3 regions of the Lentzea sp. NPDC051208 genome follow, and region 2 is predicted to be linked to each of the others. Evidence: riboswitches for the same ligand, from Rfam matches in the RefSeq annotation. Region 2 holds a riboswitch; each other region holds the start of a gene.
What was found. Region 2 has a riboswitch for S-adenosylmethionine ahead of AB0M48_RS13530 (methionine ABC transporter ATP-binding protein). Riboswitches for the same ligand answer to the same signal wherever they lie in the genome.
Positions count from the first base shown of each region.

Region 1: it holds a riboswitch for S-adenosylmethionine, as region 2 does, so the genes downstream of both, AB0M48_RS22395 (aminotransferase class V-fold PLP-dependent enzyme) here and AB0M48_RS13530 (methionine ABC transporter ATP-binding protein) in region 2, are expected to answer to the same signal.
Region 3: it holds a riboswitch for S-adenosylmethionine, as region 2 does, so the genes downstream of both, thrC (threonine synthase) here and AB0M48_RS13530 (methionine ABC transporter ATP-binding protein) in region 2, are expected to answer to the same signal.

Region 1 covers NZ_JBFBAW010000009.1:687-7,131, forward strand. The annotation lists gene AB0M48_RS22380 (NAD(P)-binding oxidoreductase) at 1-80, opposite strand, end outside; gene AB0M48_RS22385 (RluA family pseudouridine synthase) at 154-1,038, opposite strand; gene lspA (signal peptidase II) at 1,138-1,887, opposite strand; gene AB0M48_RS22395 (aminotransferase class V-fold PLP-dependent enzyme) at 1,911-3,266, opposite strand; SAM riboswitch class IV at 3,300-3,414, opposite strand; gene AB0M48_RS22400 (potassium/proton antiporter) at 3,487-4,965, opposite strand; gene AB0M48_RS22405 (M28 family metallopeptidase) at 5,088-6,023, shown strand; gene AB0M48_RS22410 (TetR/AcrR family transcriptional regulator) at 5,996-6,445, opposite strand, start outside.
Region 2 covers NZ_JBFBAW010000005.1:143,369-149,813, reverse strand. The annotation lists gene AB0M48_RS13550 (ABC-F family ATP-binding cassette domain-containing protein) at 1-1,252, opposite strand, end outside; gene AB0M48_RS13545 (4-(cytidine 5'-diphospho)-2-C-methyl-D-erythritol kinase) at 1,378-2,343, opposite strand; gene AB0M48_RS13540 (MetQ/NlpA family ABC transporter substrate-binding protein) at 2,398-3,198, opposite strand; gene AB0M48_RS13535 (methionine ABC transporter permease) at 3,227-3,910, opposite strand; gene AB0M48_RS13530 (methionine ABC transporter ATP-binding protein) at 3,907-4,905, opposite strand; SAM riboswitch class I at 5,127-5,220, opposite strand; gene rsmA (16S rRNA (adenine(1518)-N(6)/adenine(1519)-N(6))-dimethyltransferase RsmA) at 5,309-6,139, opposite strand.
Region 3 covers NZ_JBFBAW010000006.1:470,208-476,652, forward strand. The annotation lists gene AB0M48_RS17770 (hypothetical protein) at 1-55, shown strand, start outside; gene AB0M48_RS17775 (DNA internalization-related competence protein ComEC/Rec2) at 769-3,594, shown strand; gene thrC (threonine synthase) at 3,595-4,851, opposite strand; SAM riboswitch class I at 4,863-5,006, opposite strand; gene holA (DNA polymerase III subunit delta) at 5,085-6,062, shown strand; gene AB0M48_RS17790 (class I SAM-dependent methyltransferase) at 6,075-6,445, opposite strand, start outside.

The DNA.
Region 1 (6,445 bases), on a different contig from region 2:
ACGGTGTGGCCGCGCTCCACCGCCTGGCGGGTGAGGGCGAGACCGGTCCGGCCGGAGGCCGCGAGAATTGTCAGGTGCATGCCGAAAACGCTATTGAGCACACCGGTTAACATCAAGTGCAACGTCGTCAACCGGTGATTTACCCAGACGCAATCAGCCTTCTTCGCGCAGCTTCTCCAGCGAGATGGCCAGGTCGTCCGGGTACTCCGCCGTGTACGAGACCCACTGCCCGTCCGCCGGGTGGTGGAACCCGAGCTGACGCGCGTGCAGCCACTGCCGCGTCACGCCGAGCCGCTTGGCCAGCGTCGGGTCGGCCCCGTACGTCAGGTCGCCCACGCACGGGTGGTGCAGCGCCGAGAAGTGCACACGGATCTGGTGCGTGCGCCCGGTCTCCAGGTGCACCTCGACGAACGACGCCGCGCGGAACGCCTCGATGACCTCGTAGTGGGTGATGGACGGCTTGCCGTCCTGCATCACGGCGAACTTGTAGTCGTGCTTGGGGTGACGGTCGATCGGCGCGTCGATGGTGCCCTTGATCGGGTCCGGGTGGCCCTGCACGATCGCGTGGTAGACCTTGTCGACGGTCCGCTCTTTGAAGGCGTGCTTCAGCGCCGAGTACGCGGACTCGGACTTCGCGACCACCATCACGCCGGTCGTGCCGACGTCGAGCCGGTGCACGACACCCTGACGCTCGGCGGCTCCGGACGTGGCGACGCGGTGGCCACCGGCGAGGAGCCCGCCGACCACGGTCGGCCCGGTCCAGCCCGGCGACGGGTGCACGGCGACCCCGACGGGCTTGTCGACGACGATGATGTCGTCGTCCTCGTGGATGATCTTCAGACCTTCGACGGGGATCGCCTGGACGGTGACCGGCTGCGGCGGCGCCGGCAGCGTGATCTCCAGCATCGACCCGGCCGTGAGCCGGTCGGACTTGCCGACGACCCGGCCGTCGACCAGCACGTCGTCGGCGTCGGCGATGGACGCGATGACGGTGCGGGACAAGCCGAGCAGCTTCGCGAGACCGGCGTCGACGCGCATGCCGTCCAGACCGTCGGGAATGGGCAGCGTTCGGTATCCGCTCACGCGGGGCCTCGACCTTCTTCTTCTTGCAGAACCTGCTGAAACTACCAGGAGCGGCTACTTCGACTCCTGCAGACCGTCCTGCTCCACGAGCGGCTCGGCGTTCTTGTGGACGGTGCCGTCGTAGTCGTGCTGCAGCAGCGACAGGACGATGATCGTCACGCCACCGCCGACGATCGCCATGTCGGCGACGTTGAACACCGGCCACACCTGGCCGTACGGGTCGAACAGCGACAGGAAGTCGACCACGTGGCCGCGCATCGGGCCCGGCTCGCGGAAGAGCCGGTCGGCGAGGTTGCCGACGGCACCGCCCAGCACCAGGCCGAGGCCGACGGCCCACTTCGGGGAGCGGAGGTTGCGCGAGATCCAGACGATGAACCCGGCGACGCCGAACGCGATCAGCGCGAGGATCCACGTCATGCTCTCCGCCATGCCGAACGCGGCGCCGGGGTTGCGGACGAACGTCAGGTAGAGCACGCCGCCGAACAGCTTGATCGGGTCGGCGCCCTCGAGGAACGCGACGGACACGACCTTGGTGAGCACGTCGAGGGCCAGCACGCCGGCCGCCAGGATCGCGAGGATCTTCGTCCTCGGTTCCGGCAGCGAGCCGGAGATCGAACCGGAGATCGAGAACTCGTCCTCGTCCTCCGCCTTCGCGGCGGAGGCCGCGGGTTTCTCCCCCGCGTCCGGCTCCTCGGCCACGATCGCGGGCGTCGCGACCGTCTCCGGGTCGCTGACCTGCGCTTCCGCCGGCTTGTCAGCGACCTTCCCGGAGGCTTTCTCCTCGGCCTTGGACTCGTCACTCACCAGGTCATTGTCCACTACAGGGACTACGCGAGGAACGGCGGCAGGGTTCGGTTGTCGTCCTGCGGCACCCAGCGGCCGTCTCGCTGCTCGTAGGTCCACTTCGGACCTTCGGTCACCAGGGTGCGCAGCGCCGCGATCAGACGATCGACGTGCTCCGCCGTCGTGCCGAGGCCGATCGACGCGCGCACGGCACGTTCCTCGTGCGATCCGGCCTGCTTGACCAGACGCCCCACGATCACGTGCGCGCAGAACGCGCCGTCGCGCACACCGATGCCGTACTCGGCGGACAGCGCCGCCGCGAGGAAGCCCGCGTCGAAGCCGGAGATCGTGAAGCTCACGACGCCGACCTTGTCCGCGTCGGCCAGGATCGCCAGCTCGCGGAAGCCGGGGATGGTGCGCAGGCCGTTCTGCAGGCGCGTCAGCAGTTCCTGCTCGTGCGCGACGGTCTGCTCCCAGTGCCGCGACAGGATCTCGCAGGCCGCGGCCAGCGCGTGCACGCCGACGACGTTCGGGCTGCCTGCCTCGTGCCGCTCGGGCACAGCGGACCAGGCCACGCCGAGACGGTCGCCGTGGTCTGTCACCTTCGACGTGGCACCGCCGCCGACCAGGTACGGCTGGGCCTGCTGCAGCCAGTCCGCGCGGCCGACCAGCACACCCGCGCCGAACGGCGCGTAGATCTTGTGACCGGAGAACGCGATGTAGTCGACGCCCAGCTCACGGGCGTTGATCGGGCGGTGCGGGGCGAGCTGCGCGGCGTCGAGCGCGATGCGCGCGCCGTGGCGGCGGGCGACCTTCGCGAGCTCGGCGACGGGCCACAGCTCCCCCGTGACGTTGGACGCCCCGGTGACGATCACGAGCCGAGGGCCGACCGGGGCGGCGGCCAGAGCCCGGTCCAGTGCGACAACAAAAGCGGCAGCAGCACCAGACGCAGTATTTGATTCTTCGGCGAGAGCGGAAACGCGCTGGACGTGGGGACCGCGCCACGGCAGCAGCGCCGCGTGGTGCTCGCTGTCGAACAGCACGACGGCGGTGTTCTTGGGAACGCTGCGCGCCAACAGGTTCAGCGAGTCCGTGGTGTTGCGGGTGAAGACGACGGCGTCGGAGGAGTGCGCGCCGACGAACCTGCGGATGCGGTCGCGGGCCTGCTCGTAGACGCGGGTCGAGACCTGCGAGGCGAACCCGGCGCCGCGGTGCACGCTGGCGTACCAGGGCAGCAGCTCGTCGACGGCGTCGCGGACCTCCTGAAGACAGGGCGCCGACGCCGCGTGGTCGAGGTTGGCGTAGGTGACGCGCTCTCCGGTGACCAGGGGAACACGCAGGTCGGTGCCGACGACAGCCGGAACGGAAGTGGTGGTTCCAGGGGTGATCGCGAGCGTCATCGAGCTGCCTCCGAGGCCAGGGGCCCCAGCGAAGGCCCGCGCTTGACCGGCGCCCCACGCGCCGGACCAGGTCCTCACCAAGGGCACCCCACCGCGGTTGGAGGGTTGCCGGCCAGCAAGCTTGGGCTTGACGCTGGCTCTCATGACCTGCCGACGACGTTAGCGGAGGGTGACACTTCCGTCGACACCCGATCACATGGTGAGAAGCCTCGGAGACCGACTAATCGCCGGTCTCGCCCTTCCACCTGGCGTAGCGGCCGGCCCTGTCGACGGCCCGTACACGCCGCTCAGCAGCGTCACGCGCCTCTTCGGTGGTGACGATGAGCAACTGGTCCTCCGTCTGCAGCCTGGTCGTTGGTTGTGGCGTGAAACTCTTCCCCGAGCGCACCACGAGGCTGACCGTGGCCCCGGTCGGCAGCCGCAGTTCGGACATGTAGACGCCGTGCAGCTTCGACCCGCGCTGGATGTGCACCTGCAGCAGTTCTGCCCCCAGCTCGTCGAGCGGCGAGGCGTCGACCTGGACCTCCTGCGCCTCCCCTGCCTTCACCAGCCCGAGCCGCCGCGCGAGGAACGGCAGCGTCGTGCCCTGCACCACCGTCAGCACGATGACCAGCAGGAACACCACGTCGACCAGCTCGCGGGCGCCCTCGACGCCCTGGATCAGCGGGATCAGCGCGAACACGATCGGCACCGCGCCGCGCAGCCCCGACCAGGAGAGGAACGCCTGTTCGCGCCAGGGCACCTTGAACGGCAGCGAGGCGAGGACCACCGACAGCGGCCGGGCCACGAACGTCAGCACCACGCCCGCGACCAGCGCGGGGAACAGCACGTCGAGCAGGCGCGACGGCGAGGCGTAGAGGCCGAGCAGGACGAAGAGCCCGATCTGGGCGAGCCAGCCCAGGCCTTCGGCGAACGAGAGGGTGTCGGCGCGGTGCGGCAGGCGGGCGTTGCCCAGGACCAGCGCGGCGACGTACGTGGCGAGGAATCCGGAGGCGTGCAGGAGGTCGCCGGCCGTGTAGGCCATGACGCACACCGCCACCGTGGCGAGCGGGTACAGACCGGTGGAGGGCAGCGCCGCGCGTCTGAGCCCGGCCCCGCCGAGATAGCCGAGGGCCACGCCGATGAGCGCGCCCGCGCCCAGTTCGTAGATCACCAGCAGTGGCGCGGTCCAGGAGATCTGGTCCGAGGAGGCCAGCAGCACCACGGCGATGTAGACCGGCGCGTCGTTGAGGCCGGACTCCAGTTCGAGTGCGCCCGTGAGCCGTGCGCCGACACCCAACGAGCGCAGGACGCTGAAGACGGCGGCCGCGTCGGTGGACGACAGGACCGCGCCCCACAGCAACGCCATCCGCCAGTCGAGGCCCAGCAGGAAGTGCAACGCCGTTCCGGTCACCGCCACGCTCACCGCGACGGCCACTGTGGACAGTGCGACGCCCAGCCGCAGCGAGGACTTCACCGCGCTCCAGCGGGTGGTGATGCCGCCCTCGGTCAGGATCAGCACCAGCGCCGCGATGCCGAGGGACTGGGTGAGGTCGGCGTCGTCGAACCTGATGCCGACGACGGACTCGCCGAGGACCACGCCGATGCCCAGGTACAGCAGAAGTGAGGGCAGCCCGAGCCGGGTCGACACCCGCACCGCGATCACGGAGATCAGCAGTACGGCCGCGCCGATGCCCAGAACGACCGTGACGTCACCCACCTGGACCATTCTGGTTGATCACCACCGATTCCGACGAATCCGACGATCGCCTCTACCGGGCTCATGCACGGAGGAGCATGTTGATCAGTGGCTCAATCCCTAACCCTGCACGGAGTTGAACCATGAGGATCCTGATCGCGCTGGCGGCCGCCTTGATGGTGACCGGAGCGACCACCGCACAGGCGGCGGCACCCGCGGCTCTCGTCGCACCGAACATCAACGTCGCGAACGTCCAAGCACACCTGAACCAGTTCCAGTCGATCGCCAACTCCAACGGCGGCAACCGCGCCCACGGACGACCGGGGTACCTGGCCTCGATCAACTGGGTGAAGAGCAAGCTCGACGCGGCCGGCTTCACGACGCGCGTCCAGTCGTTCACCTACAACGGCGCCACCGGCTACAACCTGATCGCGGACTACCCCGGCGGCGACCTGAACAACGTCGTCATGCTGGGCGGCCACCTCGACAGCGTCACGGCGGGCCCCGGCATCAACGACAACGGCACGGGCTCCGCGTCGATCCTGGAGGTCGCCCTCCAGATGAAGGCGACGAACTTCCAGCCGACCAAGCACGTGCGGTTCGGCTGGTGGGGTGCGGAGGAACTCGGGCTGCGCGGCTCGACGTTCTACGTGAAATCCCTGTCCACCAACGAGAAGTCGAGGATCAAGGCGTACCTGAACTTCGACATGACCGGTTCGCCGAACCCCGGCTACTTCGTCTACAACGGCTCCGACCGCCAGCCCCCCGGTTCGGTGGCATTGCAGCAGCGGCTGCAGGAGGGCTTCACCTCGATCGGCGTCCAGACCGAGCTGACCAACGTCGGCGGCCGCTCCGACCACGCGGCGTTCGCACAGGAGGGCATCGCGACCGGAGGCACGTTCACCGGCGCCGAGCAGACCAAGACCGCGGCCCAGGCTCGGAAGTGGGGCGGTACGGCCGGCCAGGCCTTCGACCGCTGCTACCACCGCTCCTGCGACACGACGTCCAACGTCAACGCCACGGCGCTCGACCGCAACGCGGACGTGATCGCCTACGCGTTGTGGGCGACCGCGGCCTGATCTGACTTCTGCGTGAGCACCTGCACGGCCTCGTCGAGCACCGGTTCGACGAGGCCGGGCAGGGTCGCCCACATCTGCACCTGCCCCAGGTAGAGGCTGAACGCGATGAGCGCACGCTTCTTCGCGTGCTCCTGGTCGAACCCGAGTTGCTCGAACAACTCGGTCAGGTAGCCGATCCTCTTCACGGTGACGCGCTGGAGGACCGGAGCGATCACCTCGTTGCCCGCGCCAGCCTGCAACGCCATCTCCACCGACCCCTTGCGGGTCTGGTCGAGCACCACGGTGAACAGCGTCCTGAGCTTCTCGTGCGGGGTCCTCCCGGACTCGGCCAGCTCGATGACCTTCTCGGTGTGCTCCCGCTCCCACCGCTCGACCGTCGCCTTCAGCAACGCCTCGCGGTTCGGGAAGTGGTGGTAGACGCT
Region 2 (6,445 bases):
GCTGCAGCCGGCGCCGTTCGCCACCGGACAGGTCGGACACGGGCGTCCACTGCTTCTGCGACGAGAAGCCGAACCGCTCGCCCAGCTGCGACGCCGACATCTCGTACTTGCCGAGCACGACGCGGCGAGCGACCTCCTCGATCGCCTCCAGCACGCGCATCGACCCGTTGAGGTCGAGCAGCTCCTGCGAGAGGTGCGCGATCTTGACCGTCTGGCCCTGGATCCGCTTGCCCGTCTCGGGTTCGCGCTCACCGGCCAGCAGCTTCAGCAGCGTCGTCTTGCCCGACCCGTTGACGCCGACGAGCCCGATCCGCTCGCCCGGCCCGATGCGCCACGTCAGGTCGCGCACCAACACCCGGTCCGGAATGGACAGTGTGGCGTCCTCGACCTCGATGACCGTGCGGCCCAGGCGCTTCTTCGCGAACGCCAGCAGCTCTACGTTGTCCCGCAACGGAGGCACGTCGGCGATCAGCGCTTCCGCCGCCTCGATCCGGTAGCGGGGCTTCGAGGTGCGGGCGGGGGCGCCGCGGCGCAGCCAGGCGAGCTCCTTGCGCGCCAGGTTCTGCCGCTTCTCCTCCAGCGTGTCCGCGAGCCGCTGCCGTTCGGCACGCGCGTAGATCCAGTCGGCGTAGCCGCCCTCGTACTGCTCGACCTTGCCGTTGACCACTTCCCACGTGCGGTTGCAGACGGTGTCGAGGAACCACCGGTCGTGGGTGACGACGACGAGCGCGCACCTGCGGGCCAGCAGGTGCTCCGCGAGCCACCGCACACCCTCGACGTCGAGGTGGTTGGTCGGCTCGTCCAGCACGAGGAGTTCGAGGTCCTGGATCAACGCCGCCGCGAGCACGACCCGGCGCCGCTCACCACCGGACATCCGCGACACCACGGAGTCGAGGCCCAGCGCCGTGATGCCGAGACCGTCCAAAATGGACCGGACGCGGGCGTCGGCCGCCCACTCGTGCTCGGCGTCGAACCCGAGCGGGTCGATCACCGCGTTGCGCACGGTCGACCCGTCCGGCAGCTCGGTCCGCTGCGTCACGACGGCCATCCGCAGGTCGCGCGACCGCGACACGCGGCCGTCGTCAGCGGGCTCCACCCCGGCCAGCACCTCGAGCAGCGTCGTCTTGCCACCGCCGTTCAGGCCGACGACGCCGATGCGGTCGCCTTCGTTGACGCCGAGCGACACGCCGTCGAGCAGCGGCCGGACGCCGAACGACTTCGACACGGACTCCAGGTTGACCAGGTTGGCCATCAAAACCTCACGACTAGTAAGAAACTGCCCGATGCAGGCTACCCAGCACCGCCAAAGCGCCTGCTCCTGACCGCACGCGGGGCCCTTTCGTACTGTCTGACAGTACGAAAGGGCCCCGCGTGCAGTTAAGCGTGCACCTCGGGCGGCGTCGGCTTGGGCTCTTCAGTCGCGATCGCCCGCGCTCCGGGCACCGGTCCGTGCGCCACGCGCACCGTCCGGCACACACCGGCGCCGGCGAGTTCGGCGGCCACGCGCACAGCCGCGTCAGCGTCCTCACACAGGAACGCCGTCGTGGGGCCGGAACCGGACACGATGCCGGCCAGCGCGCCCGCGTCGACACCCGCGCGGAGCGTCCGGCGCAGGTTCGGGCGCAGCGAGACCGCGGCGGCCTGCAGGTCGTTGCCGAGCAGCAGGGCGAGCTGCCTCGGGTCGCCGGAGGACAGGCCCTCCAGCACCGCCTCGACCGCGCCGACCCGCGGCGGATCTCCGTCCGCGCGCAGGCGGTCCAGCTCGTCGAAGACGTCCGGAGTGGACAGTCCACGGCGGTCGAACGCCAGCACCCAGTGGAACTGGTGGCGGCCCAGCACGGGCACGATCCGCTCGCCGCGGACGGTGCCCAGGGCGGTGCCGCCGTAGAGGGCGAAGGGGACGTCCGCGCCGAGCTTGCCGGCCAGTCCGGCCAGCTCGTCACGGCTGATGTCCAGGCGCCACAACGACGACAGGCCGACGAGCGTCGCCGCCGCGTCCGCGCTGCCGCCCGCCATGCCGCCCGCGACCGGAATGGCCTTGCGGATGACGACGCGGACCTTGGGGTCGTCCGCGTCCTTGCCGACGTGCGCGGCGAGCAGCTGGACCGCACGCCAGGCGAGGTTCGAGGCTCCGGTGGGCACCTGGTCGGCGCCTTCGCCGTGGACCTCGACGCCTGGCTCGTCGGCGACCGCGACCGTGACCTCGTCGACCAGCGACAGCGCCTGGAAGATCGTCACCAGGTCGTGGTAACCGTCCGGGCGCACGTCACCTACGGCCAGGTGCAGGTTGACCTTGGCCGGGACGCGAACTGTGACCGGGGGAGGAACGACTGCGAGCACCATGTCAGCGTACGGGCGTTCTGGGGTCCCGGACTCCTCCCCCGGTCACTGTCACGGTCAGACCGGGATGACCGAGCCGCTGAACGTCTGCTTGATGTAGTCCTTGACCTGCTGCGACCCGAGGAGTTCCGCCAGGTCGCGGACGCGCTTGTCGTCCTTGAGCTCGGCGCGGGTGACCAGGCCGTTCGCGTTCGGGTTGCCCTCGGCCTTCTCCAGCGCGAGCGAGTCGGTGGCCGGCTTGAGGCCCGCGTCGATGGCGTAGTTGCCGTTGATCACGGACGCGTCGGTGTCCTCCAGCGACCTGGGCAGCTGGGCGGCCTCCAGAGGAACGAACTGCAGGTTCTTGGGGTTCTCCGCGAGGTCGCGCACGGTCGGCTGGTCGACGGCCTTGAGCTTGATGAGGCCGTTGGCCTCCAGCAGCTTCAGGCCGCGGGCCTCGTTGGTGGCGTCGTTGGCCACCGCGATCTTGGCCCCGTTCGGGAGCTCGTCGAGCTTCTTGGCCTTCTTGGAGTACAGGCCGAGCGGCTCGACGTGGACGGGCTGGACCCACTCGACCTTCGCGCCGCTCTCCTTGGTGAACGTCTCCAGGTACGGGACGGTCTGGAAGTAGTTGGCGTCGAGCGACCCGTCGACCAGCGCCGTGTTCGGCTGCACGTAGTCGGTGAACTCGACGACCTCGATCTTCAGACCCTTCTGCGCGGCGAGGTTGTCGGCCACGTACTTGAGGATCTGGGCGTGCGGGACCGGCGAGACGCCGACCTTCAGCGTGTCGGACGCGCTGCCACCGCCGGACGAGCAAGCGGACAGAGCGGCCAAACCGGTCAAAGCTACTGCGATCAGGGCAGCACGAATACGCATGACGTTCCTTTTGAGAAATTGCTACGGGTCAGACCGAGGCGTGCCGGCGCCGGTCGGACGCACGGGCGGCACGGGTGAAACCGAACTGGATCACGGTGGTGAGCACGGCGAGCCACGCCACGGTGCTCCACAGGATCCGGTCGTTGAAGCGCTGGTAGCCCTCGCGGATGGCCAGGTCACCGAGGCCACCGCCACCGATCACGCCTGCCATCGCCGAGTACCCGATCAGGGCGATCACGGTGACGCCGATGGCGTTGATCAGCGCGGGCAGCGACTCGCGGATGAGCACGCTGCGCACGATCCTCAACGTCGAGGCACCGGTCGTGATCGCGGCCTCGACCACGGTCACGTGCACCTCGGACAGGATGTTCTGCACGAGCCGCCCCACGAACGGGATCGCTCCCACGGCCAGCGGCACGATGACCGCCGTGCTGCCGATGGAGCCGCCGACGATGAGGCGGGTGACCGACGTGAGCGCGACGAGCAGCACGATGAACGGCATCGAGCGGCCCAGGTCGGTGACGAAGCTGAGGATCCTGTGCACGGCGGCGTTCGGCCGCAGCCCACCCTTGGCGGTGAGCTGCAGCCAGACACCTACGGGAACTCCGAGAACTGTGGCGATGACGGTCGAGACGCCGACCATGTAGAGCGTCTCGCCGGTGGCCTCGACGAGGAAGCTGACGACGTCGGACCAGGGTGTTGCAGACCTCACGCAGCTACTCCCTGGGGGCCCTTCAAGGACCTCTGCACGGAGCCGCCGGCCTCACCGATCCACTCCAGAGCGGAGTCCGAGCGCTCGCCGTTCAGGCCGAGCCGGAACCGCGCGACGGGCGTCTCGCCCAGTCGCGTGAGGCCGCCACCGACGATGTTCAGCTCGACGCCGAACCGGTGCGAGGCCTCGGGCAGCAGCGCGCCGACCGCGGCGAACCCGACGAGCACGACGTCCGCGACGCGGTCGTAGCTGCTCTCGTTGATCGGGTTGAGGTCGACGGCGGGCAGCAGCGCACTGCTCGTGCGGCTCGCGACGTCGTTGACCAGGTCGAGCACCTTGCCGTGTTCGACGACGCGGCCCTGCTCCAGCACGGCGACGTCATCGCAGATCTTCCGGACCACGCTCATGTCGTGCGTGACGACGAGCACGGTCACACCGAGCTCAGCGCGCGCACGGTCGAGCACGGTCAGCACGGAACCGGTGGTCTCCGGGTCCAGCGCGGACGTGGGCTCGTCGGCGAGGAGCACGGACGGGTTGGCGGCGAGGGCGCGCGCCACGGCGATGCGCTGGCGCTGCCCGCCGGACAGCTGGTCGGGGTACGAGGCGGCCTTGTCGGTGAGCCCGACGAGGTCCAGCAGCTCGCCCACACGGGTGCGGCGCTGCGGTCCGGGGACGCCCGCGGACTCCAGCGGCAGCGCGATGTTGCCGGCCGCCGTGCGCTGACGGAGAAGCGAATCCCCTTGCGGCACAACGCCGATCTGTCGGCGAGCGGCCCTGAGGGCCGACCCGTCGAGGCTGGTGATATCGGTGCCGTCGACGCGGATCGCCCCGGAGTCGGGACGCTCCAGCAGCGCGACGCAACGAGCGAGCGTCGACTTGCCGGCGCCACTCGGGCCGACCACGCCGAGCACGGTTCCGGCCTCGACGTCGAGGGTCACGCCGTTGAGGGCACTGACGCCCTGGAAGGACTTGGTGAGGTTTTCGACAGTGATCACGTCTGCTCCACGGCTGCGCGCGACGGCACACAGTCCGTTCGTGGCGGACGTGCGCGGTCGAAGGTTCTGCTCAGGTGTGTGCGCCACTCGTTGAATGAGTGCGCGTCAGAGGACTTTGAGAAGGCGCCCTAGACGAGTTGGCGACGACATGCAGAAGACGAGCGACGGCACTGGTCGATGACTCGACGGCGCGTCAGCATTCGCACGGTACCCATGGTGCTCCTCCATCGGTCCTGGCGTTAGCACCTGCCCGCATCCAGCGGGTGGTTGCTGCGACGTCGTAGAGCCAGGTCTCTCAGTCGCTCCGGATGGCAAGTAGCAGTCAACCGGACGGACGTTCGGTTGCGCAAGCCAAAACCGGATTCGTTCGACAGATCACACTGTTGGCCGAAGGATCCCCGGCCTAGACCTCAGCGATCCGGATGAAGTCGATCACGCTCAGCTGCTCGCCCCGAACCTGGGGATCGATGCCCGCTTTCGCGAGCAGTTCGTCGATGTTCCCCGGGTTACCGGCCCAGCCCCTGAGCGCGGCCCGCAACGTCTTGCGGCGCTGGGCGAACGCGGCGTCGACGATCTGGAAGAGCTTCTTGCGATCCACAGTGGACAGGGGCTTTTCGTGACGCTGGAAGGAAACCAGACCGGAGTCCACGTTGGGCGCGGGCCAGAACACGTTCTTGCCGACCGCGCCGGCCTTCTTCGCCTCGGCGTACCAGGCGAGCTTCACGCTGGGCACGCCGTAGATCTTGTTCCCGGGCTTGGCGGCCATGCGGTCGGCCACCTCCGCCTGCACCATCACCAGACCCTTTTGCAGGCTGGGGAGTTCGGCCAGCAGGTGCAACACCACCGGGACCGCGACGTTGTAGGGCAGGTTCGCGACGATCGCGGTAGGTTGCGCCGGCAGGTCTTCTTGGGTGACTTTCATGGCGTCCTTGAGGACGACGTGGAGCTTGCCGGCGTTCTCCGGGTCCATCTCGCTGACCGTTTGCGGGAGGCGGTGTGCGAGCGGGGGGTCGATCTCGACCGCTACGACCTTGCTGGCGTTGGGGAGCAGGGCGAGGGTCAGGGAGCCCAGGCCCGGGCCTACCTCCAGGACGACGTCGTCCGGGGTCAGGCCGGCCGCGGCGACGATCTTGCGGACGGTGTTGGGGTCGTGCACGAAGTTCTGGCCCAGCTTCTTGGTCGGGCGGATGTCCAGCTCTGCGGCTAGACGGCGGACTTCGGCAGGACCCAGCAGGCTCACTTGGGCATTCTCGCAGGCTTGGTGGCGGAGGGCTGGGCTGGGACCTTGCTGGTGGGCCTGTGGTGGGGTGCCGGGGTCGGCTTGCGTTGGCCTGTCGCGTTCCAGCGGGGCGGATCGCCTGCCTTGCGGGTGGTCGCCTTGCGAGGGGCCGGAGTTGGGCAGCGCGCGGGTCGGCTTGCGTTGGCCTGTCGCGTTCCAGCGGGGTGGGTCGCCAATGCGCTCAGGTCACCTTGTGTGGGTGGTCGCCCAGGCAGGACCGGGCCGGTGCCGGTCATCGCCGCTTCGCGACGATAGCGATTG
Region 3 (6,445 bases), on a different contig from region 2:
GGCCGCCTTACAACGGCAGTGCCGTATCTGCGGCGCACCCGTGCACCAGCCCTGAACCTGCGGCCATACATCGAAGCCGGCCACACGGCCTCGCCGTCGGTCCGCCCTTCAGCCCGCACCACACCGCCCGCCCGGTGAATCCGCTTCGTCACCACGGCCGGGTGCTGCTGCCCTGCGCTCGGCCGCTGTGCAACGACAGTGGCGTATGTGCGCCCCAACCTTGCCTCAGCCCTGAACCCGTTGTCATGCCAACGAAAACTGCTACGTGGTGCCGCCACTGCTTTGCCCTCGCCCGCCGTGCAACGGCAGTGCCCTATGCGCGCGGCACCCCTGCCCCAGCCTCGAACCTGTTACCGCACCAACGAAACCGCCACGCGGCACCAACGCCGTTCTGCCGCAACACCCCGCCCTCCGCTGCGTCCACTTCGTCACCGCGGGCGATGCAACCGCCCTGCCCTCGCCCACGGGTCCACCAGAGCCAGCCGAACCGGCCCGAAGCGTTCCGATCCGGAACGCCAGCCGTGACCCCACTTCCCGGCCTCACGAAGCGACCCACAGCCCGGCGCCAACTCACCGATCGGAGCCATCCATGCCGTCAGTCCGCATCACCCGTCACCCCCGCATCGACACCGCCTGGCACCACCCCGCAGCCAGGAACACCCAAGTGCAGCCGCAATCCCTCCCACGCCATCGCCCGAAGCCTCCGCGGCCGCGCCAAGGCAGCCCAACCCGTGACCCGAGACCTCCCACCGGTCAGGGGAGGCCCCGGTGGCTCGCAAACACCCGGTAGCCCACGACTACCGCCTGGTCCCGGCCGCCGCGGCAGTCTGGAGCACGGCCGTGGCCGGTCTTTTCCTGAGCTGGCAGGCGGCAGTGCTCACCGGCCTGTCGGCAGGGGTTGTCGGCCTGTTGGCGTGGCGAAGAGCCTGGTGGACCAGGACCTGCGCGATAGCCCTCCTGATCTCCGGCCCGGTCGCCGCGGCCTGGGTGGGCGGCCACGTGCTGCGAGCCGAGTCCCACCCGCTCCGCCTGGCCGCCGGCGAAGGTCGCAGCACCACCCTCACCGTCGAACTCACCACCAGGCCGAAGGGAATCCGGGCGGCTGGCTTCGGCGGAACCCAGGCAGGCGTCGAGAACGTCGTGATCAGAGCGACGGCGAACGGCACCCAGTTGGTGCTGCTGGCCCCGGCGGACAAGTGGCGAGATCTCTTGCCGGGTCAGAAGGTCACGGTCAAAGGCACCCTCGCACCAACCAGGGGCGGTGACCTGGCGTCGGCGTTGTTGCGAGTGCGCGGTCCGCCGCAGAATCCCCAGCCGGCGCCGGTCTGGCAGACCTGGGCGGACGAACTCCGCGATGGCCTGAGACAGGCGAGCAAAGTCCTCGACGACGAGGAAGCCGGGCTGCTGCCGGCGCTCGTGGTGGGCGACACCGAGCAGATGGTGCCGCGCATCGTGGAGGAGTTCCGGACGGCCGGCCTCGCGCACCTGCTCGCGGTCAGCGGAGCGAACCTGGCCATCGTCTGCGGGGCGGTCTACCTGCTCACCAGACGTCTCGGTCCGCGTCCGGCGGCCTTCGCCGCGCTGGCGGCGCTGGTCGGGTTCGTCATCCTGGCCGGGCCGGAGCCGAGCGTGCTCAGGGCCGCTGTGATGGGGGCCGTCGCGTTGCTGGCGTTGGTAGCCGGCCGGCAACGGTCCGCTGTGCCGAGCCTTGCGACTGCGGTGCTCGTCCTGGTGTTGCACGATCCGGCGCTGGGTGGTGATCCGGGGTTCGCGTTGTCCGTGGTGGCGACGGCGGCGTTGGTGCTCGTCGCGCCGAAGTGGACGCAGGCGCTCAAACGGCGTGGCGTGCCGAACGGGCTGGCTGAGGCGATCGTCGTGCCGATGGCCGCGAGCCTGGCCACGGCTCCGGTGGTGGCCGGGCTCTCCGGGCAGGTGAGCCTGGTCTCGGTCGTGGCCAACCTCGTCGCCGGGCCGGTGGTCGCACCGGCGACGGTGCTGGGTGTGCTGGCGGCGGCCGTCGCGCCGCTCTCGCCCCAGGTGGCCGAGGTCGTCACGCACGTCGCCGGGCCCGCTGTGGGCTGGCTGATCACGGTCGGGAGGCAGGCGTCGGCCGTGCCCGGTGCGGCGGTCGGCTGGCCGGACGGCTGGGTCGGCGCGCTCGCGCTGACGGTGGTGACCGCGGTGGTCGTGTTGTTGCTGCGGTTCAAGAAGACGCGGACGTTGGTCGTCGCGGTGCTCGTCGGCGGGTTCGTGGTGCTGGTGCCGTTGAAGGTCGTGGCGCCTGTTTGGCCACCCGACGGGTGGAAGGTCGTCAACTGCGACGTGGGGCAGGGCGATGCGCTGGTCCTCGCGACCGACGACGCCGACACGGCGGTGCTGGTCGACACCGGGCCTGATCCCGGCGCGGTCGACCGGTGCCTGAAGACGTTGGGGATCAAGCGGATTCCGCTGGTGGTGCTGACGCACCTGCACGCGGACCACGTCGGTGGCCTCGACGCCGTGCTCACCGGGCGTGCGGTGGGGGCGGTCGCGGTCGGTCCGCTCAAGGAGCCCGCCTGGGCGTGGAGGGAGGTCGGCGAACGGGCTCGCGCTCACGGCGTGCGGGTCGTGGAACCGAAGGCGGGCGAGCGGTTCGCCTTGCCGGGACTGGAGTTGGAGGTGCTGGGACCGAGGCGGCCGCCGATCGCCGAGGCCGAGAACACGACGGTGAACGACTACTCGCTCGTGCTCAGAGCGCACACGAGGGCGGGCCGGGTGCTGCTCACCGGTGATGTCGAGCTGGCTGGCCAGGCGGCGTTGCTGGGGGAGCGGGACCTGAGTGCCGAGGTGCTCAAGGTGCCGCACCACGGTTCGCGGTACTCGCTGCCCGCGTTCCTCGAGGCCGTGCGGCCTCGGGTGGCGCTGGTGAGCGTCGGCGCGGGCAACAGGTACGGGCACCCGAGTCCGCACGTCATCGACGTGTTGCGGACGGAAGGTGCGTTGGTGTTGCGCACGGACAAGGACGGCGACCTGGCGGTGTTGCCGGGAAACCGAATCGCACGAAGGAGAAGAGATGGTCTGGGTCAGGTTGTTCAACGCGCGCTACCCGATTCCCGGCGGCACGCCGGGGCTCGCGTGGGCACTGTGGCAGACGAACTACACGGCGACGCCGTGGCCGCACGACGAGCTGAAACCCGATTTCGGTTACTACATCTGCGAAACGCTCGAAGACGGCACCCGCGCCGTCACGCACAAGGCGGCGACCACCTACGTGCTGCCGCCGACGAAGGCGGCGACACCGGAGGAGGCGTACGACCTCGTGTCGGAGCACGTGTTCGACGACGCTCTGCGGGTCGCGCCGGACGTCTGGCACGACTACCACTACAACGCGCTCAAGGCGGAAGCCCCATGGCCGCAACGGATCGTGGCGTGGCGCGCGACCGTGGAGCCGGTCGGGCCGCACGTGGTGGAGGGCCTGCAACGGTTTCCGCGCACGGGCTGGCTCAAGACGGACGCGATCTCCCTGTGAGCCCCGCAGGCCCAGGGATCAGACGTGCAACGGCTCGGAGACGCGAGTGCGTCCCCGAGCCGGAGGAGGTGATGGATCGGCGGTGATTAACCCAGCGCCTTGATGACGGCCTCGGCCGACGGCGGAACCGTCGCGCGCGGGCCCACCGTGTCGCCGAGTGCGTCGAGGGTCTTGAGGCCGTCGCCGGTGATCAGCAGCACGGTCTCGGCGTCGGGGTCGAGCTGGCCCGACTCGAAGAGCTTCTTCGCCGTCGCGACGGTCACGCCGCCGGCGGTCTCGGCGAAGATGCCCTCGGTGCGGGCGAGCAGCTTGATGCCCTCGACGACCTCTTCGTCGGTGACGTCGTCGATGGCGCCGTTGGTGCGGCGCACCGCGTCGAGCACGTACGGGCCGTCGGCCGGGGCGCCGATCGCCAGCGAGCGGGCGATCGTGTCCGGGCGGACCGGCCGGATGACGTCGTGGCCCGCCTTGAACGCGGCGGAGATCGGGGAGCAGCCGGTGGCCTGAGCGCCGAACACCTTGTACGGCGTGGCTTCGACGAGGTCGAGCTGGCCGAGTTCGCGGAACGCCTTGTCGACCTTGGTGAGCTGCGAGCCGGAGGCGATCGGCACGACGATCTGGTCGGGCAGGCGCCAGCCGAGCTGCTCGGCTACCTCGTAGCCGAGCGTCTTCGAGCCTTCCGCGTAGTACGGGCGGACGTTGACGTTCACGAACGCCCAGTCCTCGTTCTCCGCGGCGAGTTCCTGGGCGAGGCGGTTCACGTCGTCGTAGTTGCCGTCGACGGCGATCAGGGCGCCTTCGTAGACGGCGCTCATGAGGATCTTGGCGCGCTCGAGGTTGGAGGGAACGAGAACGACGGACTTCCAGCCCGCACGGGCGGCGGCCGCGGCGACGGCGTTCGCCAGGTTGCCGGTGGACGGGCAGGCCAGCACCTTGAAGCCGAGTTCGCGGGCGGCGGCGAGCGCGACGCCGACGACGCGGTCCTTGAACGAGTGCGTGGGGTTGCCGGTGTCGTCCTTCACCCAGATCTTGCGGACGCCCAGGGCCTTGGCGAGGTTGTGGGCCTCGACCAGGCGGGTGCCGCCGGGATCGGTGTTCGGGTGCTGTTCCACAGTGGACGGAACGGGGAGGAGGCCGCGGTAGCGCCAGATCGACCTGGGGCCGGCCTCGATGTCCTCGCGCCGGATCTTCCCGAAGTCGTAGGCCACTTCCAGCGGCCCGAAACACTCGAGACAGGCGTACTCAGGAGCGAGAGGGGTTTCGTTCCCACATTCCCGGCACAGCAGTGCCCGGGCAGGGCCGAGGTCGAACTTTGTGCTCGTGGGCACAGTGACAGCAGTCATCGCGAGGTATCTCCTCATCTTTCCCGCGAAATCGAACGGGTCGGAATTGGCACCGTGATCGTCTGCGTGGTGCTGAGCACAGAGCTCTGCACATGGCGCTGACGCCGGTTGCCGGGGCTTCTTCGGGCCGTTCCCTCTGCCCCTCTGGATGAGCGGTGTTCAGTTGTGGTCACCAAGCTACGGCAACAGTCCGTCGCGCATCCACAGACGTCCACGATCCGGGACGTGGGAGGATGCGGAGCGTGAGCGCACCGGAGTCACTGCACCTCATCGTCGGCGAGGAGGAGTTGCTGGTCGAACGTGCTGTTCGGGCGGCTCTCGAGGCCGCACGAGAGGTCGATCCGACCGCCGACCTGACCCGCGTCCAGGTGACTGATCTCACGCCTCCCGAGCTGGCTGAACTGGTGAGTCCGTCGCTGTTCGCGGAGGGTCGCGTGATCGTTCTGCAGAACGGGCAGGACATCAGCAAGGAGGTCGCCGACATGGTGCTCTCCTACGTCAAGGCGCCCGCGGACGGCGTCACGCTCGTCGTCCTGCACACGGGCGGTGGCCGCAGCAAGGCCGCCAAGGACCTGCCCGGACAGCTGAAGAAGGCCGGCGCCGCGGTCACCGAGTGCGGCAAGGTCACCAAGCAGGCTGAGCGTGAGGCGTTCGTGCGCAACGAGGTGCGGCGCGCGGGCGGCAAGATCGACTCCGAAGCCGTCGCCACGCTCATCGACGCCGTGGGCACGAACCTGCGCGAGCTCGCCGCGGCCTCGTCGCAGCTCGTCTCCGACACCGACGGCAAGGTGACGGTCGAGGAGATCCGCCGCTACCACCAGGGCAAGGCCGAGGTGACGGGCTTCGCCGTCGCGGAGAAGGCAGTGGTCGGTGACAGGGCGGGCGCCATGGAGGCGTTGCGCTGGGCCATGCAGCTCGGCGTGCCGCACGTGCTGGTCGCGGACGCGCTGGCGGACGCGGTGCGCACGGTCGCGCGGGTGTCCGCGGTGGGCCGCGCCGACCCGTTCAGCCTGGCCGGACCGCTCGGCATGCCGCCGTGGAAGATCAAGAAGGCGCAGGCCCAGTCCCGCGGCTGGGACCAGTCGGGTCTCGCCGACGCCATGCAGGTGGTCGCGGGGCTCAACGCCGACGTGAAGGGCGTGGCGGCCGACGCCGACTACGCGCTGGAGCGCGCCGTGCTCCGGATCGTGGCCGCGCACAGCCGCCGCTGAACCTCCGCCGGATCACTCCCGGCGCGGGATTCCGATCAGGTACTGGGCTCCCGTGAAGCCGGGTTCGACGCCGATCGTCCACTCGAACGACTCGGTGCCGCGCAGGCCGTCGACGATCCGCCGCAGTTCCGCGCGCCCGTACATGCGCAGGAACGACACGACGCTGTCGAAGAACATCATGAACGGCAGCACCGGCACGACGTAGGTCAGCGCCAGCCGCAGCAGGTACCGCGGCGGGGAGTTGCGCTGGAACGGCGCCGCGAGCAGCACGGCCAGCGTGAGGAAGAACGGGAAGACGAGCACGTAGAGCCACGACCGCTTGGTGTCCACGACGACCATGGGCTGCCGGGTGTCGACGGCGTTCTGCAGCATGCGCGCGGCCA